DNA from 4 places in the Kosakonia sp. N21 genome. Region 3 is predicted to be linked to each of the others. Evidence: predicted binding sites of a transcription regulator. Region 3 holds the regulator's gene; each other region holds the start of a gene.
What was found. Region 3 encodes PurR, which represses purine synthesis genes. Its sites were predicted from a motif close to CANGCAAACGTTTGCNTG; they were not measured.
Positions count from the first base shown of each region.

Region 1: the regulator PurR is predicted to act here: its motif matches at 4,712-4,729, upstream of purL (phosphoribosylformylglycinamidine synthase).
Region 2: the regulator PurR is predicted to act here: its motif matches at 1,633-1,650, upstream of ACQ3G7_RS06205 (nucleoside-specific channel-forming protein Tsx).
Region 4: the regulator PurR is predicted to act here: its motif matches at 1,333-1,350, upstream of pyrD (quinone-dependent dihydroorotate dehydrogenase).

Region 1 covers NZ_JBOBHR010000001.1:26,709-33,981, reverse strand. Annotated here, with positions in the region: gene qseE (two component system sensor histidine kinase QseE/GlrK) at 1-186, opposite strand, end outside; gene purL (phosphoribosylformylglycinamidine synthase) at 734-4,621, opposite strand; gene mltF (membrane-bound lytic murein transglycosylase MltF) at 4,894-6,453, shown strand; gene tadA (tRNA adenosine(34) deaminase TadA) at 6,469-6,978, opposite strand; gene yfhb (phosphatidylglycerophosphatase C) at 7,030-7,273, opposite strand, start outside.
Region 2 covers NZ_JBOBHR010000002.1:523,068-530,340, forward strand. Annotated here, with positions in the region: gene ribD (bifunctional diaminohydroxyphosphoribosylaminopyrimidine deaminase/5-amino-6-(5-phosphoribosylamino)uracil reductase RibD) at 1-343, opposite strand, end outside; gene nrdR (transcriptional regulator NrdR) at 346-795, opposite strand; gene ACQ3G7_RS06200 (SadB/YajI family lipoprotein) at 949-1,491, shown strand; gene ACQ3G7_RS06205 (nucleoside-specific channel-forming protein Tsx) at 1,788-2,660, shown strand; gene ACQ3G7_RS06210 (helix-turn-helix transcriptional regulator) at 2,742-3,434, opposite strand; gene ACQ3G7_RS06215 (VOC family protein) at 3,488-3,853, opposite strand; gene secF (protein translocase subunit SecF) at 3,984-4,955, opposite strand; gene secD (protein translocase subunit SecD) at 4,966-6,813, opposite strand; gene yajC (preprotein translocase subunit YajC) at 6,841-7,173, opposite strand; gene tgt (tRNA guanosine(34) transglycosylase Tgt) at 7,195-7,273, opposite strand, start outside.
Region 3 covers NZ_JBOBHR010000005.1:217,827-225,099, forward strand. Annotated here, with positions in the region: gene ACQ3G7_RS14115 (omptin family outer membrane protease) at 1-21, shown strand, start outside; gene ACQ3G7_RS14120 (Grx4 family monothiol glutaredoxin) at 82-426, opposite strand; gene ACQ3G7_RS14125 (C40 family peptidase) at 762-1,598, shown strand; gene sodB (superoxide dismutase [Fe]) at 1,721-2,302, shown strand; gene ACQ3G7_RS14135 (MFS transporter) at 2,336-3,505, opposite strand; gene cydH (cytochrome bd-I oxidase subunit CydH) at 3,677-3,766, opposite strand; gene purR (HTH-type transcriptional repressor PurR) at 4,064-5,089, shown strand; partial or broken gene punR (DNA-binding transcriptional activator PunR) at 5,086-6,020, opposite strand; gene punC (purine nucleoside transporter PunC) at 6,134-7,273, shown strand, end outside.
Region 4 covers NZ_JBOBHR010000007.1:171,237-178,509, reverse strand. Annotated here, with positions in the region: gene zapC (cell division protein ZapC) at 1-58, opposite strand, end outside; gene pyrD (quinone-dependent dihydroorotate dehydrogenase) at 228-1,238, opposite strand; gene ssuE (NADPH-dependent FMN reductase) at 1,488-2,063, shown strand; gene ACQ3G7_RS17960 (sulfonate ABC transporter substrate-binding protein) at 2,056-3,027, shown strand; gene ssuD (FMNH2-dependent alkanesulfonate monooxygenase) at 3,024-4,169, shown strand; gene ssuC (aliphatic sulfonate ABC transporter permease SsuC) at 4,179-4,967, shown strand; gene ssuB (aliphatic sulfonates ABC transporter ATP-binding protein) at 4,964-5,740, shown strand; gene pepN (aminopeptidase N) at 5,819-7,273, opposite strand, start outside.

The DNA of each region.
Region 1 (7,273 bases), on a different contig from region 3:
GGTCATGGCTTCGCTGCGACGCGCGTCAATAAGTGTTGTGCGGTTGGTTTGCAATGCCTGGGCGCTGAGGGCGTTCAGGCTTTGCCACGCCTGCCAGGCCAGCACCAGCAGCGGTAATAAAATCAACAGAAACGCCATCATCACCAACTGGCGCAGCGAGCGGGGGAAAATAAGCCAACGTTTCAACGCAATGCTCTCGCAAGAAAAGATACAGGGATGCTAGCTGAGTAACGCGCCGGGGGAAAGCCAGAAACAACAAAGCCGGGCATAAGCCCGGCTCTGTTATGAAATTAGGCGGTGCCTAACTCGACGTTTCGCCCGAAGCCTGATAAAGCAAAGCAATTATCAGCAGGTGGACGGCAGGCACCTTTGAGTGCGTCATTCGAAGTTTATGTAGCACGTCCCGAAGGGGCTGACATAAGGAAGCTGAATGAGCCACTGCGTAATATTATGCACGTATTATGCCAATGCACAAACATATAATTTAACTAATTGATTTTTAATCATTTTATATTTATCGCACGCGACGGTAAGATGTTTATCTTTTCAGCGCACTGTCGCTGTTTAACAACACCCGAATAGCATTAAAAATAATTTCTTATTATTCATATAATTAAATGTCTCCATTTGGAGACACTCAGAAAAAGCCATTGTCGGGAAATGCCGACACTTTTCAACAGGCAATAAAAAAGCCTCCGCCACAAAGGCCGGAGGCTTTACGCTTCGCGCGAACTTAGCCCAACTGTTTACGGGCGTTACGGAAAATACGCATCCACGGGCTATCTTCACCCCAGTTTTCCGGATGCCAGGAATTAGACACCGTACGGAATACGCGCTCCGGGTGCGGCATCATAATCGTCACGCGACCGCTTTCATTCGTGACCGCCGTAATGCCGTTCGGGGAGCCGTTCGGGTTCGCCGGGTAAGTCTGCGTTACCTTGCCGAAGTTATCGACGTAGCGCAGCGCCACCAGCCCTTTGCTTTCCAGCGCCGCAAGATGAGCGTCGTCGCGCACTTCCACACGACCTTCACCGTGAGACACGGCGATGGGCATGTGCGATCCCACCATGCCACCGAGCAACAATGACGGGCTCTGCGTCACTTCCACCAGGCTGAAACGCGCTTCGAAACGATCGGAGTGGTTACGCACAAAGCGTGGCCACAGTTCGCTGCCCGGGATTAACTCGCGCAAGTTGGACATCATCTGGCAACCGTTACATACGCCCAGTGCCAGCGTCTGCGGACGGTGGAAGAAGGTTTCGAACTCGTCGCGTACGCGGTCGTTAAACAGGATTGATTTCGCCCAGCCTTCGCCCGCGCCCAGTACGTCACCGTAAGAGAAGCCGCCACACGCGACCAGCGCATGGACGTTTTCCAGCCCGGTGCGCCCGGCCAGCAGGTCGCTCATATGCACATCGATAGCATCAAAACCCGCGCGGTGGAACGCTGCCGCCATCTCAACATGCGAGTTCACGCCCTGCTCACGCAGCACTGCCACTTTCGGGCGCGCGCCTGTGGCAATAAACGGCGCAGCGATATCTTCGTTAATGTCGAACGACAGTTTTACATTCAGGCCCGGATCGTTGTCATTGGCTTTCGCGTCATGCTCCTGATCCGCACACTCCGGGTTATCACGCAGGCGCTGCATCTGCCAGGTGGTTTCCGCCCACCACATACGAAGCGTCGTGCGGCTCTCGCTGAACACCGCCTGACCATCGGCTTCGATGACAAAGCGATCGCCGGATACGGCATTGCCCAGGTAATGAACGCAATCGCCCAGACCGTATGTCGCCAGCACGCTTTCCACCGCTTCGCGGTCGCCCGCGCGCACCTGGATCACCGCGCCCAGTTCTTCATTAAACAGCGCTGCCAGACGATCGCCGCCCAGGGAAGCGATGTTCACATTCACACCGCAGTGACCCGTAAAGGCCATTTCCGCCAGCGTCACCAGCAGACCACCGTCGGAACGATCGTGGTAAGCCAGCAGTTTGCCCGCCGCAACCAGTGCCTGAATGGCATCATAGAAGCCTTTCAGTTGCTCAACGTTACGCACATCGGCTGGCTTGTCGCCCAGTTGACGATAAACCTGCGCCAGCGCCGTTGCGCCCAACGCATTGTTGCCGTTGCCCAGATCGATAAGCAACAGGGCGTTATCTTCGGTGGAGAGCTGCGGCGTTACCGTATGACGTACATCTTCCACGCGGGCAAAGGCAGTGATCACCAGCGACAGCGGCGAGGTCATCTCACGCTGTTCATTTCCTTCCTGCCAGCGGGTTTTCATCGACATGGAGTCTTTGCCCACCGGAATGGTCAGCCCCAGCGCCGGGCAAAGCTCTTCGCCCACCGCTTTCACTGCGGCGTACAGGCCCGCGTCTTCGCCAGGGTGCCCTGCCGCCGCCATCCAGTTTGCAGACAGCTTAATGCGTTTGATGTTGCCAATCTGCGTTGCCGCGATATTGGTCAATGCCTCCCCCACAGCCAGACGCGCGGAAGCGGCGAAATCCAGCAGCGCAACCGGCGCACGTTCGCCCAGCGCCATCGCTTCGCCATAGTAGCTATCAAGGCTGGCGGTGGTCACCGCACAGTTCGCCACCGGGATCTGCCACGGCCCGACCATCTGATCGCGGGCGACCATACCGGTTACCGTGCGGTCACCAATGGTCACAAGGAAGGTTTTTTCCGCCACGGTCGGCAAATGCAGCACGCGGTTCACTGCGTCTGCAACCGAAATGCCCTGTGTCGTAAACGCATCGCCGGTCGCCTGACGGGTCTCAACATTGCGGGTCATCTTCGGCGTTTTGCCCAACAGCACATCCAGCGGCATGTCGATCGGTTGATCGTTAAAGTGGTTGTCGTTCAGCGTCAGGTGCTGCGCTTCGGTCGCTTCGCCGATCACCGCATACGGCGCACGTTCGCGGCGACACAGCTCATCAAACAGCGCCAGTTGATCGGCGGCAACCGCCAGCACATAGCGTTCCTGTGATTCGTTACACCAGATCTCCAGCGGGCTCATACCCGGCTCATCGCTGAGAATGTCACGCAGTTCAAAACGACCGCCGCGACCACCGTCGCTGACCAGCTCTGGCATGGCATTGGACAGACCGCCCGCGCCCACGTCATGAATAAAGAGGATCGGGTTGGCATCGCCCAGTTGCCAGCAACGGTCAATCACTTCCTGGCAACGACGCTCCATTTCCGGGTTGTCGCGCTGAACAGAAGCAAAATCCAGATCCGCATCAGACTGGCCAGACGCCATAGAGGACGCCGCGCCGCCGCCCAGACCGATATTCATCGCCGGGCCGCCGAGGACGATCAGTTTCGCACCAACGGTGATCTCACCTTTTTGTACGTGATCGGCACGAATGTTACCGATCCCGCCCGCCAGCATGATCGGTTTGTGGTAGCCGCGCAGCTCTTCGCCGTTGTGGCTGTTCACTTTCTCTTCATAGGTACGGAAATAACCGTTCAGCGCCGGGCGACCAAATTCGTTGTTAAACGCCGCGCCGCCCAGTGGGCCATCGGTCATGATATCCAGCGCGGTAACAATACGCTCCGGCTTACCAAAATCTTCTTCCCAGGGCTGTTCAAAACCCGGAATACGCAGGTTGGAAACGGAGAAACCCACCAGGCCCGCTTTCGGCTTCGCGCCGCGACCGGTTGCCCCTTCGTCACGGATTTCACCGCCAGATCCGGTCGCGGCACCCGGCCACGGAGAGATCGCCGTCGGGTGGTTATGGGTTTCCACCTTCATCAGAATATGTGCCGGTTCCTGGTGGTAATCGTAACGGCCTTCACCGCGATCGGCGAAGAAACGGCCAACAGCGGAACCTTCCATCACTGCGGCGTTGTCTTTATAAGCAGACAAAACGAAATCCGGCGTTTTCTCGAAGGTATTTTTAATCATTTTAAACAGCGACTTCGGCTGCTGCTTGCCATCAATCACCCAGTCGGCGTTGAAGATTTTGTGGCGGCAGTGCTCGGAGTTCGCCTGGGCGAACATATAGAGTTCGATATCGTTCGGGTTGCGCCCCAGACGGGTAAAGGCGTCTTGCAGATAGTCAATTTCATCGTCTGCCAATGCCAGGCCAAGACGCAGGTTGGCGTCGATCAGCGCCTGGCGGCCTTCACCCAGTAAGTCGACGCTTTGTACCGGCGCTGGCTGATGGTGTTCAAACAGGCGTTCAGCGTCCGCCTGCGAAGTGAATACGCTCTCCATCATGCGGTCGTGCAGTTCTGCCGCGACCTCAGCCCACTGGGCGTCCGTCAGACCGGCTGCATCAACATAGTACGCAACGCCACGTTCAAGGCGGTTGATCTTATTAAGACCACAGTTGTGCGCAATATCGGTGGCTTTGGAAGACCAGGGAGAGATGGTGCCAGGACGAGGAGTGACGAGCAGTAAGGTTCCGGTTGGGGTATGGCTGCTCAGGCTCGGGCCATATTTCAACAGGCGCTGGAGCCGGGCGTACTCTTCTTCGGTCAGTGTGTCGTTCAGATCGGCGAAGTGAGCATACTCGGCGTAAATATTACTGACCGGGAGGTTGGCCGCCTGAAAACGCGCCAGCAGTTTGTTGATACGAAAAGCGGACAATGCAGGCGAACCACGCAGAATTTCCATCATAAGTCTCTCGTCTTCGATTACGAAGCGTCGGGGACGCTTTAAGTGTGCACCAGGGGAAAACGGGCGTCATTATAGAGAATCCTGAGCGCCTACGAAACCGTTTGCGTCGAAATAAAATCAGCCCGGATTTTTGACAATAGCTGCCGCCGACCACTCTAATTAGTTGCCAACTGGCGTTTTGTTGCGCAAAATGCCGCTCAATCACAGACAAACCTTGTTGTTATCATGACGGCCATCTGCTGAGGCAAAGTACGGCGCAGAGAATTAACTGATTGAAAAAATTTAAGATTAATTATCTGCTCATCGGCATTGTCACCCTGCTGCTGGCAGCGGCCCTGTGGCCCTCTATTCCCTGGTTCGGCAAAGCCGATAACCGCATCGCGGCGATCAAAGCCCGCGGGGAGTTGCGCGTCAGTACCATTGCCTCGCCGCTCACCTATTCCCGCGTGGACGGTAAATCCTACGGCCTGGATTACGACCTGGCGCAGCATTTCGCCGACTATCTGGGCGTGAAGCTCAAAGTCACCGTCCGCCAGAATATCAGCCAGTTATTTGACGATCTCGACCATGATGATGCAGATATGCTCGCAGCGGGGCTGGTGTACAACAGCGAACGCATCAAAAACTACCAGACCGGCCCGGTTTACTACTCCGTTTCTCAGCAACTGGTTTACCGGGTTGGCAGCCCTCGCCCGCGCACACTGCAATCCGTTAACGCCAGCCAATTGACCGTCGCACCAGGGCATGTGGTGATCGACGATCTCCGCGCCTTAAAAGAGAAAAAATACCCGGATTTAAGCTGGACGGTGGATGAGAAGCTCGGCACCAATGCGTTGATGGAACAGGTGCTGGAAGGCAAAGTGAGTTACACCATTGCCGACTCGGTGGCGATAAGCCTGTTCCAGCGGGTGCACCCGGAGCTGGCTGTCGCACTGGATGTGACCGATGAACAGCCGGTCACCTGGTTCAGCAAGCGCGATGACGACAACACTCTGTCAGCCGCCATACTGGATTTCTTCAATAATATGAATGAAGACGGCACCCTCGCGCGGCTGGAAGAGAAATATCTTGGGCACGGCGAAGACTTTGACTACGTGGATACACGCACCTTCCTGCGCGCCGTCGATAGCGTACTGCCCGACCTGCAACCGATGTTTGAGAAATATGCCCAGCAGATCGACTGGCGTCTGCTGGCGGCCATCTCCTACCAGGAGTCACACTGGGACTCTCAGGCCACCTCGCCAACCGGGGTGCGCGGCCTGATGATGCTGACAAAAAATACGGCGCAGAGCTTAGGCTTAAGCGATCGTACCGATGCGGAACAGAGCATTAGCGGCGGCGCGCGCTACTTGCTGGATATGATGAGCAAAGTGCCGGACAGCGTACCGCAGGATGAGAAAATCTGGTTTGCGCTGGCGGCCTACAATATGGGTTATGCGCATATGCTGGATGCCCGCGCGCTGACGGCGAAAACCAAAGGCAACCCCGATAGCTGGGCCGATGTCAAACAGCGTCTGCCGCTACTGAGCCAGAAACCCTGGTACAGCAAACTGACCTACGGCTACGCCCGCGGGCATGAAGCGTATGCTTATGTGGAGAACATCCGTAAGTATGAAATCAGCCTGGTGGGCTACCTGCTTGAGAAAGAGAAAGAAGCGGCCAAAGCGCTAAAGCTGGCGCAGAGTTACCCGGCGGTTTCAACGGATGAACTGAACCGCCCTTCCTACGGCATACTGCCCTTTAGCGCCTTTACCACCAGCGATCCTTTCCCGCGCAACCCACTGCTGACGCCGGATACGCTGGTAAAAAACCCGCTGAAAGTGAACCGGTAAAGCACTTTACTTGCCCTACTGTTCGGGTGAATCAGAGGGCGTTTTTTTCAGCGCTTTTTTCTCCTGCCGACGCTGGCGGAAAAAGTCGCTCAGCATTGCCGCACACTCATCGCGCAGCACCCCTTCGGTGATCTCCACCCGGTGGTTCATTCCCGGGTGATGCAGCACATCCATCAGCGAACCTGCCGCGCCGGTTTTCGCATCCCGCGCACCAAATACCAGATGACCAATGCGGCTATGCACCATTGCTCCGGCGCACATCACGCAGGGCTCCAGCGTGACATAGAGCGTGGTGTCGATCAGGCGGTAGTTTTGCAGCACCAGCCCCCCCTGACGCAATGCCATGATCTCCGCATGCGCCGTGGGATCGTGACGGCCAATCGGCCGGTTCCAGCCTTCGCCAATCACCCGGTCGTTATGCACCAGTACCGCGCCAACGGGCACTTCGCCTTCTTCCCATGCACGTTTCGCCAGCGTCAGCGCATAGCGCATCCAGTAGTCATGGTTCAGTTCAGGATTGGACAAAGGGGAAAACTCCAGTGATTCAGGCGGGCGCATTATACAGCCCTTCGCTGTTTATTCCAGTTGCTGTAACTCACCGCGCGGCGTCACGCGCCAGCGGTGCTGGCAAAAATAGAGCAACGGGTTGTCCTGCTTGCTGTCGCTGTAACCGCTATACAGACGCAGCGGCGTACCGATTTTTCGCTCCAGTTGCGCCACTTTCTCGTGCCCCAGACAGCGCATCGTTAGCACCCATCCGCCATAACGACGGTTGATTTGACTGGCAATCACATTCACCTGCGGCAACCAGGGTGTATCG
Region 2 (7,273 bases), on a different contig from region 3:
GACGGTATAAGCCGCGACCAGCAACCTGCGGATTGGGGTCCTGCATCGCTGCGACAACGCGCGCGACGCCAGCGGCAATCAGCGCTTCGCAGCACGGCGGCGTACGGCCATGGTGACTGCACGGCTCCAGCGTGACATACGCCGTTGCGCCGCGGGCGCGATCGCCTGCCATACGCAGCGCATGCACTTCAGCATGGGGTTCACCCGCACGATAGTGAAAACCTTCGCCAACGATCTCGCCATCTTTCACAATCACGCAACCGACGCGCGGATTCGGATGGGTGGTAAAGCGACCTTGCTGCGCCAGTTTCAGCGCACGGGCCATATACATTTCGTCCTGCATGCTTAGTCCTGTAGGCGAGCGATCTCTTCGCCAAACTCGCGAATATCTTCAAAGCTGCGGTAGACGGAGGCAAAGCGAACATAGGCCACTTTATCGAGCTTTTTAAGCTGCTCCATCACCAGATTACCGATCATTTTACTCGGCACTTCGCGTTCGCCTGTTGCGCGAAGTTGCGATTTAATGTGGTTCAGCGCCATTTCCACGTCATCCGCGCTTACCGGACGTTTTTCCAGCGCTTTCAGCATACCGCTGCGCAGTTTGTCTTCGTTGAACGGCTCACGCACATCATTGCTCTTCACCACCCGCGGCATCACGAGTTCCGCCACTTCAAAGGTGGTGAAACGCTCGTTGCAGACCAGACACTGCCGACGGCGGCGAACAGAAGAACCTTCACCCACCAGACGAGAATCAATTACTTTGGTATCCACGGCGAAACAGAATGGGCAATGCATACGGTGTCCTGAGGTTAGAGTTAACTGAAATCTATTTTACCCTGAACTGGCATGACTACAAAGGCAGACCGTTTTTGAGACAATGGATCGATGGCAACCACAGCGTTGCGATCTACCATTACTGAGATCCTCATTTTCAAGGAAACAGACACAATGACAAGACGTTACCTAAGAACACTCTTACTGGGAAGCCTTTTTGCCCTCAGTGCCTGCGCCCAGCAAAGCGAAGTCCGTCAGTTGCATCAGAGCGTCAGCACGCTGAACAACGAAATGAGCAAACTGAATAAAGAAACGGTCAAAATCACCCAGCAAAATACCCTGAATGCGAAATCCGGCAGCGGCGTATATTTGCTACCGGGTGCGAACACCCCGGCTCGCCTGAATAGCCAGATTGGTATGTTGCGCATGTCATTGCAAAACATTGCGCCAAACGCTGGCGGCACCCGCGTCGTACTGCGTATCCAGGGCGAGTCCAACGATCCGTTGCCCGCCTTCAGTGGTACGGTCGAGTGGGGGCAGATTCAGGGGACAACCGAAAACTATCAGGAAGTGAATGTGCAGAATCAGCTGATTAACGCGCCTGCCAGCACCCTTGCGCCAAGTGATGTGGACATTCCGCTGCAACTCAACGGCATTACGCCGGACCAGTTAGGCTTTGTGCGCATTCACGACATTCAGCCCACCAATTTGCAGTAAGTCGTCAGGGGTGACGTTGTCGCCCCTGCTTGCTTTTTGTCACGCTTTTTCTTCTTTTCCTTCATCCAGTCATCACATTCACGAATTTGCAATATTGATAAATGCCAGTACAATCGCCCTCGTTTATTGCACGCAAACGTGAACGCAATCGATTACGCGCGTGTCAGTAATGTGAAACAACACATATTTTTGTGAGCGCGGATACTTATAATAGGCGTCCAGAAATATGAAACATTTAGAAACTCAATGCGTGCTTTCTTTCACTCCCGTCTGGGATCTCAATCAGTGGCGAAATGATGAAAAAAATAATTCTCGCAGCCGGTGCTGCTCTGACGCTTTCCGCTTCTTTCACTGCCAACGCAGCGGATAACAGCAAACCTGAATACCTTTCCGACTGGTGGCACCAGAGCGTAAACGTGGTGGGGAGTTATCACACCCGTTTCGGACCTGTCCCGCGTAACGATACCTACCTGGAATATGAAGCATTCGCTAAGAAAGATTGGTTTGATTTCTACGGCTATATGGATGCGCCGGTATTCTTCGGGGGTAACACCGGTGCGAAGGGGATCTGGAACCACGGCTCCCCGCTGTTTATGGAAATCGAACCGCGTTTCTCCATTGATAAACTGACCGGCACTGACCTGAGCTTTGGCCCGTTCAAAGAGTGGTACATCGCCAACAACTACATCTACGACATGGGCCGCAACGCGTCTGGTCGCCAGAGCACCTGGTACATGGGTCTGGGTACCGACATCGACACCGGTCTGCCGATGAGCCTGTCTCTGAACGTGTATGCGAAATACCAGTGGCAGAACTACGGGGCCACTAACGAGAACGAGTGGGATGGCTACCGTTTCAAAGTGAAATACTTTGTACCGATCACTACCCTGTGGGGCGGCCAGCTGAGCTATATCGGCTTTACCAACTTTGACTGGGGTTCAGACCTGGGCGACAGCCGTTACTACGTGAATGGCGAACAGCTTCGTACCAACAACTCCATCGCGTCCAGCCATATTCTCTCTCTGGGCTACGATCACTGGCATTACTCTGTTGTTGCGCGTTACTGGCACAATGGCGGTCAGTTCAAAGATGATGCATCACTGGGTGGCGATGTCTACGCGCGTTCTACCGGTTGGGGTGGTTACCTGGTCGTGGGTTACAACTTCTAATTCCGTGCTGACGCTTGCCGGGTGGCGTTCAGCCACGGCCAGCGCATCCAGCCCGAAAAGCCGATCGCAAGGTCGGCTTTTTTATTTCGCGTAGGCTTCTTTCTGCAAGCGGATAAACTCTTGCATTGAGCGATCAGGCCGCTCGGCGAATGCTTTCCCGGTAAAGGTCACGCCCTGGCAACGATCCAGGCGAAAACAGCGGTAATCATCACGCAGTTCACACCACGCCACCAGTACCCACGTCGCCCCCATAAAGGATAATCCCAGCGGATGGATCACCCGTTCGGAGGCTTCACCCTTCTCGTCCTGGTAGTGCAGATACAGTTCCTGATGCAGACGCATTGCCTGATGAATAACATCAAACCAGACGCGAACCTGCGGAAATCTGTCAAAATTCGGCGAAATAATGCGGTTACGTTCAGCCGCGATGCGCTTATCGTACGGCAACACTGCCAGCAGTTTCTCTTGTGCTGAACCGGCAGCCTGCGCCAGCACATCGCCGCTCCAGGTTTGGAGCATACCAATCGCGGCGATCAGCGCCTCTACTTCCATGCTGGTAAACATCAATGGCGGGAGATCAAAACCGGGCATCAGGCGATACCCACTTCCGGCTTCGCCCTGAACCGGCACGCCAGACAGCGATAAATCGCGGATATCGCGATAGATGGTGCGTTCAGAAACCTCCAGTCGCTCAGCCAGCAACGCGGCCGTGACTCGTCGGCGGGTTCTCAGGACTTGTACTATCTGAAACAGACGATCGGCGCGGCGGCTCATGGTCGTTTTCCGGGAAAAATCAGCCTGCGCGGTATGCGCAGGCTCAAAGTATATTATGCAGGCTGGTGCAAACCTACCCGATTACCTTCACTGTCAATAATCAGAGCAATTGTACCAATATTGTCCGGTAACACCTGTGGGCCAAAGCAGCATTCCCCTTGTTTCTCACGCACGCGCTCAAGTGCGGTGTTAATATCTTCCGTCGCGAGGTAAATCACTGCGCCGCCGTTCGCAGGCTGGAACATCGGGCCTTTTACCAGCGCACCACCAGTAGCAGGTTTGACATGCGGGAACACCGCCATCTCAATACCTGTCACCGTCTCACGACGAAATTCACCGCCCAATACATGTTGATAAAACGCCACAGCGCGATCGAGTTGCTGCACCGGCAGCTCAAACCAGTTAATTAATGTGTTCATGTTCATCTCCTTTCTGTTTAGTCAGCAAGGAGATTTTGCCGCCCCCCTCCTGACAGCATACTGTCAGGAGCGATCGTCAGACGAAAAAAAACCGCAGACTGAGCTGCGGTTTTTCACAACAAACAAACGCTTACGGCAGAATGGACGGCTGATCCGCCCCTTCTTTCTCGACTTTCTGCTGTAGCAAGTGCTCGCGCTTCATCCCCATTTTCAACGCCAGTGCGGAGGCGACGTAAATGGAAGACGCCGTACCGATGGAAACCCCGATCAGCATGGTCAGTGAGAAGCCTTTCAGCATCGCGCCACCGAACAGATACAGCATCAGGATCACCACCAACGTCGTACCGGAGGTGATCAAAGTACGATGCAGGGTCTGCGTCAGCGAGATGTTAAAGATCTCATACGGTGTACCGCGACGGATCTTACGGAAGTTTTCACGGATACGGTCAGATACCACGATACTGTCGTTAAGGGAGTAACCGATCACCGACATCAGCGATGCCACAATGGTCAGGTCAATCTCAATCTGGAACAGCGACAGCACGCCCATGGTGATGATCACGTCGTGCGCCAGCGCGATAACCACACCAGCAGCCAGACGCCATTCAAAACGGAAACCGACATACACCAGAATGCTGATCAGCGCCACCAGCAGCGCCATGCCGCCCGTTTGCGCCAGATCCGCCCCCACGCTCGGGCCGACGAATTCAATGCGCTTCACTGCGGCATTCTGGCTGGTAGCTTCATTAATGACGCTCACAACCTTACTGCCCAGTACCTGCCCGCCGGTTTCACCCTGCGCAGGCGGCATACGCACCATAATGTCGCGGCTGCTGCCGAAGTTCTGCAGCAGCGGCTCTTTGAAGCCCGCTTTCTCCAGCGCGTCGCGCATCAGATCCATATCCGCTGGTTTTTCCAGCGAAATTTCGATAACCGTACCACCGGTAAAATCCAGGCCCCAGTTAAAGCCGCGAACGCCCATCACCACGATGGACAGGATCAGCAGCCCGCCGGAAATCAGAAAAGCCCAGTTGTCCCAGCGCATAAAGTCCCAGACTTTACGGCCGTGGTTCAATTGTTCAACAGTATAATCCTGTGCCACAACGCACTCCTCAGATAGACAGCTTGTTAATGCGTTTGCCGCCGTACAACAGGTTGACGATGGCACGGGTACCGACAATGGCGGTGAACATCGAGGTCGCCACACCGATACCGGTAGTGATCGCAAACCCTTTAATTGACCCCGTACCTACCGCGTAAAGAATAAGCACTTTGATCAACGTGGTGATGTTCGCATCGAAAATAGACGAAAACGCGCCCTGATAACCTTCGTGGATAGCCTGCTGGATCGAACGACCGTTGCTCAGCTCTTCCTTAATACGTTCGTTTATCAGTACGTTGGCGTCCACCGCCACCGCAAGCGTCAGCACGATCCCCGCAATCCCCGGCATGGTCAGCGTTGCGCCAGGCAACAAGGACATAATACCGACAATTAATACCAGGTTAGCCACCAGCGCAGAGGTCGCGATAAGACCAAACTTCTTATAGAAGAAGATCATAAAGATGATGGAGACCACCAGACCCGCCAGGCAGGCTTCCAGACCCTGAGTAATGTTCTGTGAACCCAGCGTTGGGCCAATTGTGCGCTCTTCAACAATCTGAATCGGCGCAATCAACGCACCAGCGCGCAGCAGCAGCGACAGCTGGCGTGCTTCGTTCGGATTGTTAATCCCCGTAATACGGAAGCTGTTGCCAAGGCGAGACTGGATATTGGCGATGTTAATCACCTCTTCCTGTTTCACCAGCACCGCACGACCGTTAGCATCTTTTTTACCGCTGTCTTTGTACTCCACGAACAGGGTCGCCATCGGCTTGCCGATGTTGTCCTTGGTGAAGTTAGACATGATGTTACCGCCCGCGCTATCCAGCGAAATGTTGACCTGCGGCTGGTTGTACTCATCCTGGCTTGAGGTTGAGTCGGTGATATGGTCACCGGTCAGGATCACGCGTTTGTACAGGACAACCGGCTGACCTTCACGCGTCTGTTTGACTTCAGAATCGCCCGGTACACGGCCAGCGGCGGCTGCGGAAGCATCCACACTGCTGTTAACCAGACGGAATTCCAGCGTTGCGGTCGCGCCCAGAATCTCTTTAGCACGCGCAGTATCCTGAATACCCGGCAGTTCAACCACAATACGGTCAGCACCCTGGCGCTGCACCAGCGGTTCGGCAACGCCGAGCTGGTTAACACGGTTACGCAGGATGTTGATGTTCTGCTGAACCGCGTATTCGCGCGCTTCGCTCAGACGCGCATCGCTCATCACTGCGCGCAGTACGTTGTCGCCCTGGTTGGAGATAACCAGATCGCGGTGACGGTTTGTCAGATAAGCGTTCGCCTGATCGCGCGCCGCGCTGTCGCGGAACTGAATGCTCAGGCCATAGTTATCTTCCTTACGCACTGTGGTGTAAGGAATGCCTTTATCGCGCAGATCGCTGCGCAGGCTGTCGATATTCTGTTCCTGCAATTTGCCAAGCGCCGTTTGCATGTCGACTTCCATCAGGAAGTGCACGCCGCCACGCAAGTCGAGGCCGAGTTTCATCGGTTCGGCTTTAATGTAGGTCAACCAGCGCGGGGTTGCCGGCGCAAGGTTAAGCGCCACAACGTATTGGTCGCCTAACGCGCTGACCAGTACTTCGCGGGCACGGAGCTGCGTATCGGTAGAATCGAAGCGAGCAAGAATCGCGCCCTCTTCCAGTGCCACAGACTTCGCGTTGATTTTTTCTTTTTGTAGATCGTTCTGGACCTGGATCAGCGTTTGCTCACTGGCGGCGACGCCGCGCGCGCCAGTGATCTGAACAGCCGGATCCTCACCATACAGGTTGGGAAGTGCGTAAAGCAGGCCGACGATAATCACGACGACCAGCATGATGTACTTCCACAAAGGATAACGGTTTAACACGGCAGTTCCCTTTGGGAAAACGATAGATTACAGCGCCTTCATGGTGCCTTTCGGCAGAACGGCAGCTACGAAGTCACGTTTGATGACCACTTCAGTGGTGTCGTTCAGCGCGATAGCAATGTAGCCGGTTTCCGCTACTTTGGTTACGCGACCCACCAGGCCACCGTTGGTCAGCACTTCATCACCCTTCGCGATGGAGTCCATCAGCTTTTTATGCTCTTTGGTGCGTTTTTGCTGCGGGCGCAGGATCATGAAGTAAAAAATCAGACCGAACACAACCAGCATCAGGATCAGAGACATCGGGCTGCTCTGTCCCGGCGCGCCTGCTGCGGCTACCGCATCAGAAATAAAAAAGCTCATTCAAATTCCCTCATTATTAAATTAATCAACGTTCAAAGGTGGAACCGGTCGACCCTGACGTTGGTAAAAATCCGCTACGAAGCTCTCTAATTTACCCTCT
Region 3 (7,273 bases):
GGGCTAATCTATACCTTCTGACCGTAAAAAAGGGTTCATGCCGGAACATGAACCCTTTTAGCAACGTGAACCGCGTGCGGCTTACTCCGCGCCCTGCTCGCCCTTGTGTTTAGCGGCAGCTTCTTTGATCAGCGTCTGCAACTCACCGCGTTGATACATCTCAATCAGGATGTCGCAGCCGCCAACCAGTTCGCCATCCACCCACAGTTGCGGGAAGGTTGGCCAGTTAGCATATTTCGGCAGTTCTGCGCGGATATCCGGGTTCTGCAGAATATCAACATACGCGAAACGTTCACCACAGGCAGACAGCGCCTGCACAGCCTGAGCGGAGAAGCCGCAGCTTGGCAGCTTCGGAGAGCCTTTCATGTACAGCAGAATCGGGTTTTCAGCGATCTGGCGCTGGATTTTTTCAAGTGTCGTGCTCATTGTCTTGCTTCCTTCAACTTCTACGGCAGATGGTGGACATTGTAACGGTTCAGGCAGCCAACAGAAAATAACATTTTGTTCACTGGTGATGATTTTACGCCCATGCCTGAAAAGTTGCCTCCAAAATGTGACTTAACACAATTCGGATTTCGCCTGTTGCTTAACTCTTAACCGCCATAGAAACGTTTTGCTGCTTTTTTTTGCGCTTGCTAACGAAACGCAGCTATAGATGCAAAAACACTCTTAACTTTTGTGCTTTTTATGGATTAGAATCGACGGGTTTTGAAATCATACGCACGCATTGTTAAATGCCTGCTCTAACAGGGGATTGCTCAGTGGCGCGAATACCAAAATCTTCGATCACGCTCTGTGCTTTGTTGTTCACCACGCTTTCTTTCACGCCATTGGCTAACGCCTCTGAACAGGCGCGAGCGTCGGCCGTGCAAAAATCGCATCTGGCGAAAGCATCCGAACGTAAGAAAAAAACCACATCGCAAAAGACATCAAAGAAAAACAGTCGCAACGCAGAAACCAAAACAACGAATAAAAAAACGACGGAGACCAAAAAAGCTCCGGCAACGAAGAAAGTCACCACCAGCAGCAAAGCCAGCCAACTCTCTACGCGTCGTAATAAATCCAGCCAGACCAAAACCGCAGCTGTCACCTGGACCGAAAAATGTACGCCGCGCAAAGGCCACAAGCCACACTGCGTTAAAGTCAAAAGCACCAAATCGGCCGCGCTTGCCGATGTGCACAAAGTCCGGATCCAAAAAGCGCAGAAAACCGCCATGTCCAAGCTGATGAATCAGATTGGCAAGCCGTACCACTGGGGCGGCACCTCGCCTAATACCGGTTTCGACTGCAGCGGGCTGGTCTATTACGCCTATAAAGATTTGGTGAAATTCCGCATTCCCCGTACGGCAAATGAGATGTATCACCTGCGTGATGCCTCGCCGGTGAATGTCGCAGAACTGGAAAGCGGCGATTTGGTCTTCTTCCGCACCCAGGGTCGCGGCACAGCGGACCACGTTGGCGTTTACGTGGGGAACGGCAAGTTTATCCAGTCACCGCGCAGCGGTCAGGATATTCAGGTGACCTCGCTGAGTGAAGATTACTGGCAGCGTCACTACGTCGGCGCCCGCCGCGTGGTCACACCGAAAACCATCCGTTAATCCGGTTACCTGTCGCCACGGCGGCAGGTAACTCTCTCTTTTGTCACCCCTTTCTATTTGCTACTCTATCCACACACTCAGTAGGGCTATTGGGTGTATTAAAATAATGAAGGAGAGTAGCAATGTCGTTCGAATTACCTGCATTACCGTATGCGAAAGACGCCCTGGCGCCGCATATCTCGGCCGAAACACTGGACTACCACTATGGTAAGCACCATCAGACCTATGTCACCAACCTCAATAACCTGATCAAAGGCACCGCCTTCGAAGGTAAATCGCTCGAAGCCATTGTTAAGAGCAGCGAAGGCGGCGTGTTTAACAATGCCGCGCAGGTCTGGAACCACACCTTCTACTGGCACTGTCTCGCCCCGAACGCGGGTGGCGAACCGACAGGCGCGCTGGCTTCGGCGATGGCGAAGTCCTTCGGTAGCTTCGCTGAATTCAAAGCACAGTTTACCGACGCGGCGGTCAAAAACTTTGGTGCAGGCTGGACGTGGCTGGTGAAGAAGGCGGATGGCGAACTGGCAATTGTGTCAACATCTAACGCGGGTACACCGCTGACGACGGATGCCACGCCGTTGCTGACCGTTGATGTCTGGGAACATGCCTATTACATCGATTACCGTAACGCCCGTCCGAACTATCTGGAGCACTTCTGGGCGCTGGTAAACTGGGACTTTGTGGCGAAAAATCTCGCTGCATAAATCTCACCAGGAGGGGGAAACCCCTCCTGATTATTATTCTGCTGCTGCGCAGGCACGTTCTGGCTGAGCACGTCCCGAAAAGAGCACCACCAACAGGCCAAGACCCGCGATAATCGCCCCCATCACCGGCACAAAGCTATAACCCAGACCACCGGATATCACCGCCCCACCGGCTGCGGCACCCAATGCGTTCCCCAGGTTAAATGCGCCAATGTTCACGGAAGAGGACAGGCCCGGAGCTTCATGCGCCACACGCATGACCCGCATTTGCAACGGCGGCACCACGGCGAAAGTCGCTGCCCCCCAGACCACCATGCTGACCGCCGCGCCGATCGCGCTCTGTGCAAGAAACGGGATAGCCAGCATGATGGCAATCAACAGCACCAAAAAGCCTTTAAGCGTACCGGTCACGGACCGATCCGCCAGTTTACCGCCAAGATAGTTGCCGATGGAGAACCCAACGCCAATCAGTACCAGCATTGCCGTAATAAAGACGGGTGTCGCATCGGTAATGGTTCGCAGAACCGGTGAAATATAGGTATAGAGCGTGAACATCGCCCCTGCCCCCAGCACCGTGGTCAGCAGCGCGGACAAAACCTGCGGGCGCATCAGCACCGCCAGCTCTTTACGCACCTCCGGGCGTTCCCCGGCGCCGCCTTTCGGCAGCGAGAAGAACAGACTCAACATCGCCACAATACCCAGCGCTGCGGTAGCCATAAACGACATGCGCCAGCCAATGGTTTCACCCAGCCAGGTCGCAGCCGGCACACCGCCGATATTGGCGATGGTTAGCCCCATAAACATGGTGGCGACGGCGCTGGCTTGCTTTTCTTTGGCGACAACGCTTGCAGCAACCACCGATCCCAGGCCAAAGAATGCGCCGTGATTGAGACTGGTTACGATACGCGCCAGCATCAGGGTGGCGTAATTCGGCGCAATCGCCGACAACACGTTACCCAGCGTAAAAATCGCCATCAAAAAAATCAGCGCGTTGCGTCTGCCACGATGAGAAAGCAGCAACGTCATTAACGGTGCACCGACCATTACGCCGACAGCGTAGGCGCTAATCAGCATCCCCGCCGCCGGGATAGAAACGTCAACGCCGCGGGCAATCACCGGCAGTAATCCCATTGGGGAGAACTCGGTCGTACCGATGCCAAAGGCGCCAATCGCCAGGGCGAGCAAAGGGAAATTCATTTTCATAAACTGACTCCGGAAAAGCCGTGTCGCTTCGGGACACTGTCGCAGAAGTCAAAAGTATGACATCAATCACAAAAAACTGCCGTTAGCGGAATGACAAAAGAGTATTGCAGAATTGATAACAATGCGGGGAAACGAAAACGGAGGGAGAAACCGGTTCCCCCTCGCGCGGGATCAATGCAGTGCAGCGGTCAGGGCGCCGAAAACGATCAGGCTCAGCACGATGACGGTAGTGAACAGTGAATACTTCAGGTCGGTGCTCATCAATTTTCTCCGTTTTAATTTCCACACAAAAAGTGAGATAGCGCATTTTTGCACAAATAAACGTAAAAATCTTGCAGGAATTAGCACGTCAGACGTTTTATCACTTCCCCTTTTGCTCAAGATCAGACAAAATTCGACGCTAAATTTATTAGCGTACCGGCCATTGACTCCCCTCCTGACGTCCAGTGTCTTTTTCCCGGCGTACCGCACCCCCGATCATGGGTACAGGGTGATTGAAGGCAAACGTTTACCTTATGTATTATCAGGAGCTTGAGATATGGTCTGGAGTGACATCTGATGGCAACGATCAAAGACGTAGCGAAGCGAGCAAACGTTTCCACCACAACCGTATCACATGTAATTAACAAGACACGTTTTGTCGCCGAAGAGACGCGCAATGCCGTGTGGGCGGCGATCAAAGAGCTGCATTATTCACCGAGCGCCGTGGCGCGCAGCCTGAAGGTGAATCACACCAAATCGATTGGCCTGCTGGCCACCAGCAGCGAAGCAGCCTATTTTGCCGAAATCATTGAGGCTGTTGAGAAGAAATGCTTCCAGAAAGGCTATACCCTGATCCTCGGTAATGCCTGGAATAACCTGGAAAAACAGCGCGCTTATTTGTCGATGATGGCGCAAAAGCGCGTAGATGGCCTGCTGGTCATGTGTTCCGAGTATCCGGAATCCTTACTGAGCATGCTGGAAGAGTATCGCCATATCCCGATGGTCGTTATGGACTGGGGCGAAGCCAAAGCCGACTTTACCGATACGGTGATTGATAACGCCTTTGAAGGCGGTTATATGGCCGGGCGTTATCTGATCGAACGCGGTCACCGCGATATCGGTGTGATCCCGGGTCCGCTTGAGCGCAACACCGGTGCGGGTCGTCTTGCCGGTTTTATGAAAGCAATGGAAGAAGCCACCATTTCCGTACCGGAAAACTGGATCGTTCAGGGCGACTTTGAACCCGAATCCGGTTATCGCGCCATGCAGCAGATCCTTGCGCAGACGCATCGCCCGACGGCCGTCTTCTGCGGCGGCGATATTATGGCCATGGGTGCGCTGTGCGCTGCGGACGAAATGGGATTGCGCGTCCCGCAGGATATTTCGGTGATCGGTTATGACAACGTGCGTAACTCCCGCTTCTTCACGCCATCACTGACCACAATACACCAGCCGAAAGATTCGCTGGGTGAAACCGCATTTACCATGCTGCTTGACCGTATTGTGAATAAGCGCGAAGAGTCGCAATCCATCGAAGTGCATCCGCGCCTGATCGAGCGCCGCTCGGTCGCCGATGGTCCGTTCCGCGATTACCGCCGTTAATCCCCTTTTGCGGGAGCCCTTATTCCGGCTCCCGCAGCCATTCCCGATTCAGCGTTTCACTGTCCCCCAGGTACTCAAGAAGCCAGTTCAGTGCAGGTGATGCCTCGTTCTGCTGCCACGTCAGGCAACAAGCGGCATCCGGGAAGGGATTTTCCAGTTCCAGCGCCACCCACTCCCCACGATCGAGCCAGGGTCTGGCAAAATGCGCCGGGACCATTCCCACGCATAACCCTGCTGACAGACAGGCTTCGGATGATTTCCAGTCCGGCACCATCACCCGTTTCTGATTATCCAGTAGCCAGGTAATACGCTTCGGTAACGAGCGCGACGTATCTTCCTGTATCAGCGAAGGCCAGTTACGTAACGTCTCATCGCTTAACGGGCCAGGTAGCGCCGCCAGCGGGTGTCGGCGAGAAACCACACATTTCCAGCTCAGCATACCCATATCGCGAAAAGCATAGCGCCCGCCGACAGGAATGGCTTGCGTTGCGCCAATAGCCAGTTCAACACGCCCGTCGGCCAGCGCATCCCAGACGCCGTTAAACACTTCCTGGTAAACCTGTAGCTCCACATCGCTAAAGTGACGATAAAAATCGACGATCAACTGCCGCGTGCGTTCGGGCCTGACAATGTTGTCCACCGCAATCGCCAGTTGCCCGCGCCAGCCATTGGCAATCTGCTGGCACTGTTGGCGGGTGACCTGCATTTTTTTGATAACAGAACGTCCTTCTTTCAAAAACCAGACGCCAGCGGGAGTTAACTCCACATCGCGGTGACGTCGTTCAAACAGCGGAACCGCCAGCCACTCTTCCAGTTGCCTTACGGTATAGCTGACGGCAGAAGGAACACGGTGCAACTCCTGAGCTGCACCGCTAAAACTGCCGTTACGTGCGACAGCATCTACCACTTCCAGCGAATATTCTGACCACATAATCTGCCTGCAAAAAATTTGAAACCACTGCGCAAATATTAGCGTTTCACAAGGAGGAATGCACTCCTTACACTCGACAACCCTGATAACCTGCACAAAGAAGAGATACCACAATGCAACCTGGCAAAGGATTTTTAGTCTGGCTCGCGGGATTAAGCGTGCTGGGCTTTTTAGCCACCGACATGTACCTGCCCGCTTTCAGCGCCATTCAGCAAGATTTAGAGACCTCCTCCGCGGTGGTCAGCGCCACATTGAGCCTGTTTCTGGCCGGGTTTGCCGTTGCACAACTGCTGTGGGGACCGTTATCGGATCGCTATGGACGCAAACCGATTTTGTTAACCGGTCTGGGGATTTTCGCCGTTGGCTGTCTGGGAACATTATGGGTGCGGGACGCCACGCTGTTACTGGTGCTGCGTTTTGTACAGGCTGTAGGGGTCTGTGCTGCAACCGTAAGCTGGCAGGCGCTGGTCACGGATTATTACCCGTCACACCGCGTTAACCGCATTTTCGCCACCATTATGCCGCTGGTCGGGCTGACACCCGCACTGGCCCCCCTGCTCGGCGCGTGGATCCTTGCGCATCTCAGTTGGCAGGCAATCTTTGCCACGCTGCTGGTGATTACGTTGGTGTTGATGATCCCGGCGTTACGCCTGAAACCGTCAGTAAAGGCAACAGCGCATGATGAGCAGCCACTGACCTTTATGGATCTACTGCGTGCCCGCGACTATCGCGGCAATGTGATTATCTATGCGGCCTGTTCCGCCAGTTTCTTCGCCTGGCTGACCGGCTCACCGTTTATCCTGCACGAGATGGGGTATGGCCCCTCTGCGATCGGCCTTAGCTATGTACCGCAGACCATTGCGTTTCTGGTGGGGGGTTACGGTTGCCGCGCTGCGCTACAGAAGTGGCAAGGCGAGCGACTGCTTCCCTGGTTGCTAAGCGCGTTTGCCCTGAGCGTGATTGCCACCTGGGCGGTCGGCTTTATGCCGAACGTGTCGCTGACCGCGCTGTTGATCCCGTTCTGCTTTATGGCAATGGCCAATGGCGCCATTTATCCCATCGTGGTTGCCCAGGCATTACGCCCTTTTCCGCAGGCAACCGGACGTGCCGCCGCGTTGCAAAATACCCTGCAACTTGGGCTGTGCTTCCTTGCAAGCCTGGTGGTCTCATGGCTTATCGCCACGCCGTTGCTCACTACCACCAGCGTCATGCTGTCGATGGTGTTGCTGGCGACGCTGGGATACCGTCTGCAG
Region 4 (7,273 bases), on a different contig from region 3:
TACGGTCATGCTCGTCATCAAAATACCAGCGCCAATTGTCGTCAGGTTTAATTCGCATTGTCCTCTCCCGTCCCCATAAACATCCTGTTACTTTTTCATCCTTTTTGTCGCCCCGGTTATTACCCTAATAATGAAAGACTAAAATGTTTAAATTAGCAACAGTGACGGAATATAAAACAACCAGGGCGGGAAATAAAGCCCTGGCGGTTCAGTAAAAGGAAAAAAGATTAGATATGGGTGACAATTTCTTTAATCAGCGGCGGGCCTTTAAAAATAAAACCAGAATAAATTTGCACCAGCGTTGCGCCTGCGGCCACTTTCTCACGCGCAGCGATCACCGAGTCAATGCCGCCGACGCCGATAATGGGTAACTGCCCCTTTAATTCCTGAGACAAGCGGCGAATTATTTCAGTACTTTTTAATTGTAATGGACGGCCGCTTAAACCACCGGTTTCATCACAATGTTTCATTCCCTGCACGAGGGATCTATCCAGCGTCGTATTGGTGGCGATAACGCCATCAATATTGTGGCGAACTAAACTGTCCGCCACCTGGATCAATTCTTCTTGCGAAAGATCCGGTGCGATCTTCACTGCCACCGGCACATATTTATGGTGACGATTTTGCAGATCGTTTTGCTTATTTTTAATTGCCGTGAGGAGATCATCCAGCGCTTCGCCATATTGCAGAGTACGTAACCCCGGCGTATTTGGTGACGAGATATTAATCGCGATATAGCCTGCATAAGCATAGATTTTCTCCATACAAATCAGGTAGTCATCTTTACCCTGCTCGACTGGCGTATCTTTATTTTTGCCGATATTGATACCGAGTACGCCATCAAAATGCGCTTTCTTAACGTTCTCGACCAGGTTATCAACGCCGAGATTATTAAAGCCCATCCGGTTGATCAGACCTTCGGCATCCACCAGACGGAAGATCCTCGGTTTGTCATTGCCCGGCTGTGGCCGTGGCGTCACGGTGCCAATTTCAATGGAGCCAAACCCCATCGCCCCAAGTGCATCAATGCATTCGCCGTTTTTATCCAGACCCGCCGCCAGTCCAAGCGGATTCTTAAAGGTCAGGCCCATACATTGTACCGGTTTCTCCGGTACACGCTGGCGTACAAGCGCTTCCAACGGTGTGCCCGTGACACGGCGTAATTGTTGAAATGTTAATTCATGAGCGCGCTCTGGATCGAGCTGGAAAAGGGCTTTACGAACGAAGGGATAGTACATGAACTCTCCTGGATTCCCGGTGTGCAAACCGGGGGCGTATTATCTGCGAAACCCCCGGCAAATGGAATTGACCTGCGGCAAAAAAAGCTGATTTGGCGCAATCGTTTTCCCCTCCACCCTCCGCTTTATGCAATTTTTGGCAATTTTTCTTCAAATAAATCATTTAGTGGAATAAATCGCCTCTGTCACACTGCTTTAAATTGTTATGAATGTTACTTAAAAGCAAACAATTAGTTATAAGGAGCTACTATGCGCGTTGTCACTCTCGCCGGAAGTCCGCGCTTCCCGTCCCGCTCCAGTGCGCTGCTGGAGTATGCTCGTGAGCGTCTGAGCGCCCAGGATATCGAGGTCTGCCACTGGCACTTACATAACTTCGCGCCAGAAGATCTGCTGTACGCCAACTTTGATAGCCCGGCGTTACAAACGCTTATTGAACAGTTGAAAAACGCGGACGGCTTGATCGTCGCTACCCCCATTTATAAAGCCTCATTTTCCGGTGCCCTGAAAACGCTGCTGGATTTACTCCCCGAACGCGCACTGGAAGGCAAGGTGGTTTTACCGCTGGCGACCGGCGGAACCGTGGCGCATATGCTGGCAGTGGATTACGCGCTGAAACCTGTTCTCAGCGCGCTCAAGGCGCAGGAGATCCTGCATGGCGTGTTTGCTGACGACAGCCAGGTGCTTGATTATCAGCATAAACCCAGCCTGAGTCCCAACCTGCAAACCCGTCTTGATAGCGCACTGGAAACCTTCTGGCAGGCGCTGCACCGCCGCGATATCCAGGCACCGGATTTCCATACGACACAAGGAGTCGCTCATGTTTAGCGCTTTCAGACATCGCGCACAATGGCTGGCGATCGGCGGGCTGTTGACCGTATCCGGTTGGGTACATGCCGCCGAACCTGCACCGGATGGGTTACGCATTGGCTATCAGAAAGGCAGCGTCAGTATGGTGCTGGCAAAAAGTCATGAATTGCTGGAAAAACGTTACCCGAACACCAAAATATCCTGGGTGGAATTCCCGGCTGGCCCGCAGATGCTGGAAGCACTCAACGTCGGTAGCATTGATATTGGCAGCACTGGCGATATTCCGCCGATTTTTGCCCAAGCTGCTGGCGCGGATCTGGTCTATGTCGGCGTGGAGCCTCCTAAGCCGAAAGCGGAAGTGATCCTGGTGGCGGAAAACAGCGCCATTAAAACGGTTGCCGATCTGAAAGGGCATAAAGTGGCGCTGCAAAAGGGTTCCAGCTCCCATAACTTGCTGCTGCGCGCTCTGCAAGAAGCCGGACTGAAATTTACGGATATTCAACCTGTCTTCCTGACACCGGCCGATGCCCGCGCAGCCTTCCAACAAGGGAACGTCGACGCCTGGGCCATCTGGGATCCGTACTATTCCGCAGCCCTGTTACAAGGCGGCGTGCGGGTGTTGAAAGATGGCACCACGCTGAAGCAGACCGGCTCCTTCTATTTAGCTGCCCGCCCCTATGCAGAGAAGAATGGTGCCTTTATCCAGGGCGTACTGGACACCTTTAGTGAAGCGGATGCACTCACCCTCAGCCACCGTGACGAAAGTGTCGCGCTGCTGGCAAAAACCATGGGATTACCGCCGCCCGTTATCGCCACCTATTTTGATCACCGCCCCCCGACCAAAATCGGGCCGGTAAACGAGGCAACCGCCGCACTGCAACAGCAAACGGCCGACCTGTTTTATGCCAACCACCTGCTACCGAAGAAAGTGGATATCCGTACCCGCATCTGGCAGCCAACCCAACAAGGAGCCAAGTTATGAGCCTGAATCTCTTCTGGTTTTTGCCTACCCACGGAGACGGTCACTACCTGGGGACCGATTACGGTTCCCGACCGGTAGATCATGCCTATCTACAACAAATTGCCCAGGCGGCGGATCGTATTGGATTTAGCGGCGTACTGATCCCAACCGGGCGATCCTGCGAAGATGCCTGGCTGGTGGCCGCTTCCCTGATCCCGGTAACCCAGCGCCTGAAATTCCTCGTCGCCCTGCGCCCAAGCGTCACCTCCGTCACCGTCGCCGCCCGCCAGGCCGCCACACTGGACCGCCTGTCTAACGGCCGGGCGTTGTTTAACCTCGTGACCGGTAGCGACCCGCAGGAGCTGGCAGGGGACGGCGTGTTTCTTGATCATACTGAGCGTTACGCAGCATCCTCAGAATTCACCCATGTCTGGCGTCGCCTGCTGGAAGGCGAGACGGTCGATTTCCAGGGCAAACATGTTCATGTTCGCGGCGCGAAATTATTTTTCCCACCCGTTCAGCAACCGCGCCCGCCGCTCTATTTCGGCGGTTCATCGGATGTGGCGCAAGATCTGGCCGCGGAACAGGTCGATCTCTATCTGACCTGGGGCGAGCCCCCCGAACAGGTCAAAGAGAAAATTGCCCAGGTGCGCGCCAAAGCAGCGGCGCACGGGCGTAGCGTCCGCTTCGGCATTCGCTTGCATGTGATCGTGCGTGAAACCACCGCCGAAGCCTGGCAGGCGGCAGACAACCTGATCTCGCATCTGGACGACGAAACCATTGCCAAAGCGCAGGCGGCTTTTGCACGCCAGGACTCCGTCGGCCAGCAACGTATGGCGGCGTTGCATAACGGTCAACGCGGTAATCTGGAAATCAGCCCCAATTTGTGGGCGGGCCCAGGTCTGGTACGCGGCGGCGCAGGAACGGCGCTGGTGGGCGACGGTCCAACAGTGGCGGCGCGCATTAACGAGTATGCGGCACTGGGAATAGACAGTTTTATTCTTTCCGGTTATCCGCACCTGGAAGAGGCGTATCGGGTGGGTGAGCTGCTGTTCCCGCATCTTGATGTCGCTATCCCGCAGATCCCGCAACCGCGATCGTTGCAGCTTCAGGGCGAGACGGTGGCGAATGAGTTTATCCCGCGAAAAGTGGCACAAAGCTGAGGAATCATCATGGCTGCACAGAACAGAGGGTTGCTGCGTATCGCACCGTGGTTGCTGCCCATCGGGATTGTGATCGTCTGGCAAATCGCCTCATCGACTGGCTGGCTCTCCACCCGCATTCTTCCGTCACCGGAAGGCGTGCTGGAAGCCTTCTGGACGCTGAGTGCAAGCGGAGAACTGTGGCAGCATCTGGCCATCAGCTCCTGGCGTGCCGCGATTGGCTTCTCTATTGGCGGCAGCATCGGGTTGACGCTGGGGTTGATAAGCGGTCTGTCGCGTTGGGGAGAACGGCTGCTGGACACCTCTATCCAGATGTTGCGTAACATCCCGCATCTGGCATTGATCCCCCTGGTGATCCTGTGGTTTGGCATCGACGAGAGCGCGAAAATATTCCTCGTCGCGTTGGGTACGCTGTTTCCGGTGTATATCAATACCTGGCATGGGATCCGCAATATCGATCGTGGACTGGTGGAAATGGCGCGCAGCTATGGATTAACCGGTTTTGCGCTCTTTATCCATGTGATCCTGCCGGGCGCCCTGCCCTCTATTATGGTCGGCGTGCGCTTTGCCCTTGGCCTGATGTGGCTGACCTTAATTGTGGCGGAGACGATTTCAGCCAATGCGGGCATTGGTTACCTGGCCATGAACGCACGGGAGTTTCTGCAAACCGATGTGGTGGTGGTAGCAATTATCCTCTACGCCCTGCTCGGCAAACTGGCTGATGTCAGCGCGCAACTGCTGGAGCGCCTGTGGTTACGCTGGCATCCGGCTTATCATGAGAAGGAGGCAAATGCATGACGACCGCCCGACTCACTCAAGGGATCCCCTTGTTATTAAATGGCGTAAACAAGCACTACGGTGATAACGCCGTATTGAAGGGGCTGGATTTACACATTGCCGCCGGGCAGTTTATTGCCGTGGTGGGGCGTAGCGGCGGTGGCAAGAGTACCTTACTGCGCCTGCTGGCTGGCCTCGAATCCCCAAACAGCGGTGAACTGCTGGCAGGAAACACGCCACTGGCACAGATCCAGAATGACACGCGAATGATGTTTCAGGATGCCCGCCTGCTGCCGTGGAAATCGGTTATCGATAATGTCGGTCTGGGTCTGAAAGGCCCCTGGCGCGAGGCCGCACAACAGGCACTCCGGTCAGTGGGGCTGGCGCAGCGCGCAACGGAGTGGCCTGCGGCGCTCTCTGGCGGGCAAAAACAGCGCGTAGCACTGGCGCGTGCGCTGGTGCATCAGCCCGGACTGCTGCTGCTCGATGAACCGCTTGGCGCACTGGATGCGTTAACACGTCTTGAGATGCAAGCGCTGATCACGGAACTGTGGCAATTGCATGGGTTTACAGTCGTGCTGGTCACGCACGATGTCAGCGAAGCCGTGGCCATGGCCGATCGCGTCCTGCTGATTGAAGAAGGGAAAATTGGCCTGGATTTGGCCATCGATATCCCCCGCCCGCGCCGGACAGGTTCACTCAGGCTGGCGGAGTTAGAAGAAACCGTACTGAACCGGGTCATGCAGCGCGGCGAGTCAGAAAGCACGGTTGCGCCACAAACCCGCCACGCCTGAAAGCATGTCGACTTAGCCAGTCGGGAGGCGACATTGACAGGCCCGGAAAGCGTTGCGCTACCGGGCCTGATTGCCGGACTATGCCAGCGCTTTGCTGACTTTCTCGTACAGATCGCCGGACAGGTTCGGCAATGCTTTTAACTGCTCCAGCGCTGCGCGCATCAACGCCTGACGTTTGGCGTCATAACGTTTCAGGCGGATCAGCGGCTCGATCAGACGCGACGCCACCTGCGGGTTGCGGCTATTAAGCTCAGTCAGCATTTCGACCAGGAACTTATAACCGCTGCCATCCTGCGCATGGAATGCCGCCGGGTTGCTGCCGGCAAAAGCACCGATCAGCGAACGAATGCGGTTCGGGTTGCTCAGGCTGAATGAGCGGTGTTTCAGTAAACCACGCACTGTTTCCAGCACATTGCTCGCCGGGCTGGTGGCCTGCAGGATAAACCACTTGTCCATCACCAGACCGTCATGATGCCATTTGTCATCATATTCCTGCATCAGCGCATCGCGGCACGGTAACTGTGCGGCCACAGCGGCTGAAAGCGCCGCCAGCGCATCGGTCATGTTATCGGCGTCGTGATACTGCTGACTCACCAGTTTGTCACCCAGTTGTGCATCGCCAAAGGCCAGGAAGCGCAGGCAGGTGTTACGTAACGCGCGCTTGCCGATATCCGCATGTTCCACCTGGTAGTGGCTCAATTTGTTGGCGTTATACACAGCAAGGAACTCATCCGCCAGCTCAGTGGCAAGCGTACGCGTCAGGGCTTCACGCACGGCGGTGATCGCGGTGGGATCGATAACCTCAAACAGTTCGGCAATCTCATTCGCTGATGGCAGCGTCAGGATCTCGGCAGCAAGCGCCGGATCGATGACCTCGTCGAGCAGGATCGCGCGGAAGGCATCGGCCACATGCAGCGGCAACGACAACGCCTGCCCCTGCTGATGACGTGCAACATTCAGCTTGATATGCGTGGCCAGCAGGCTTTGCGCTGCATCCCAGCGGGAGAAATCGTTGCTGGCATGGCGCATTAAAAACGTGAGCTGCTGATCGCTCCATTTATATTCCAGTTTCACCGGCGCAGAGAACTCACGCAGCAGTGACGGTACCGGCTGGAAATAAACATTATCAAAGACAAACGTTTGTTCCGCCTGCGTCACGTTCAGTACGTGGTGTACCGGATGACCGCCTTTTTGCAGCGGGATCACCTTGCCTTCGTTATCGTACAACTCAATATCGAACGGGATATGCAGCGGCTGCTTATCTTGCTGCTCTGCCGTTGGCGGCGTGCGCTGGCTGATGGTCAGCGTGTACTGCTCGGTATTCGGGTTGTAGTCGTCCTGCACCGTCACAATCGGCGTACCTGCCTGACTGTACCAGCGACGGAAATGCGAGAGATCGATATTGGAAGCATCTTCCATCGCCTGCACGAAATCGTCACAGGTTGCAGCGCTGCCATCATGGCGCTCAAAATAGAGCTGCATCCCTTTCTGGAAGTTCTCTTCGCCCAGCAGCGTGTGCAACATGCGGATCAC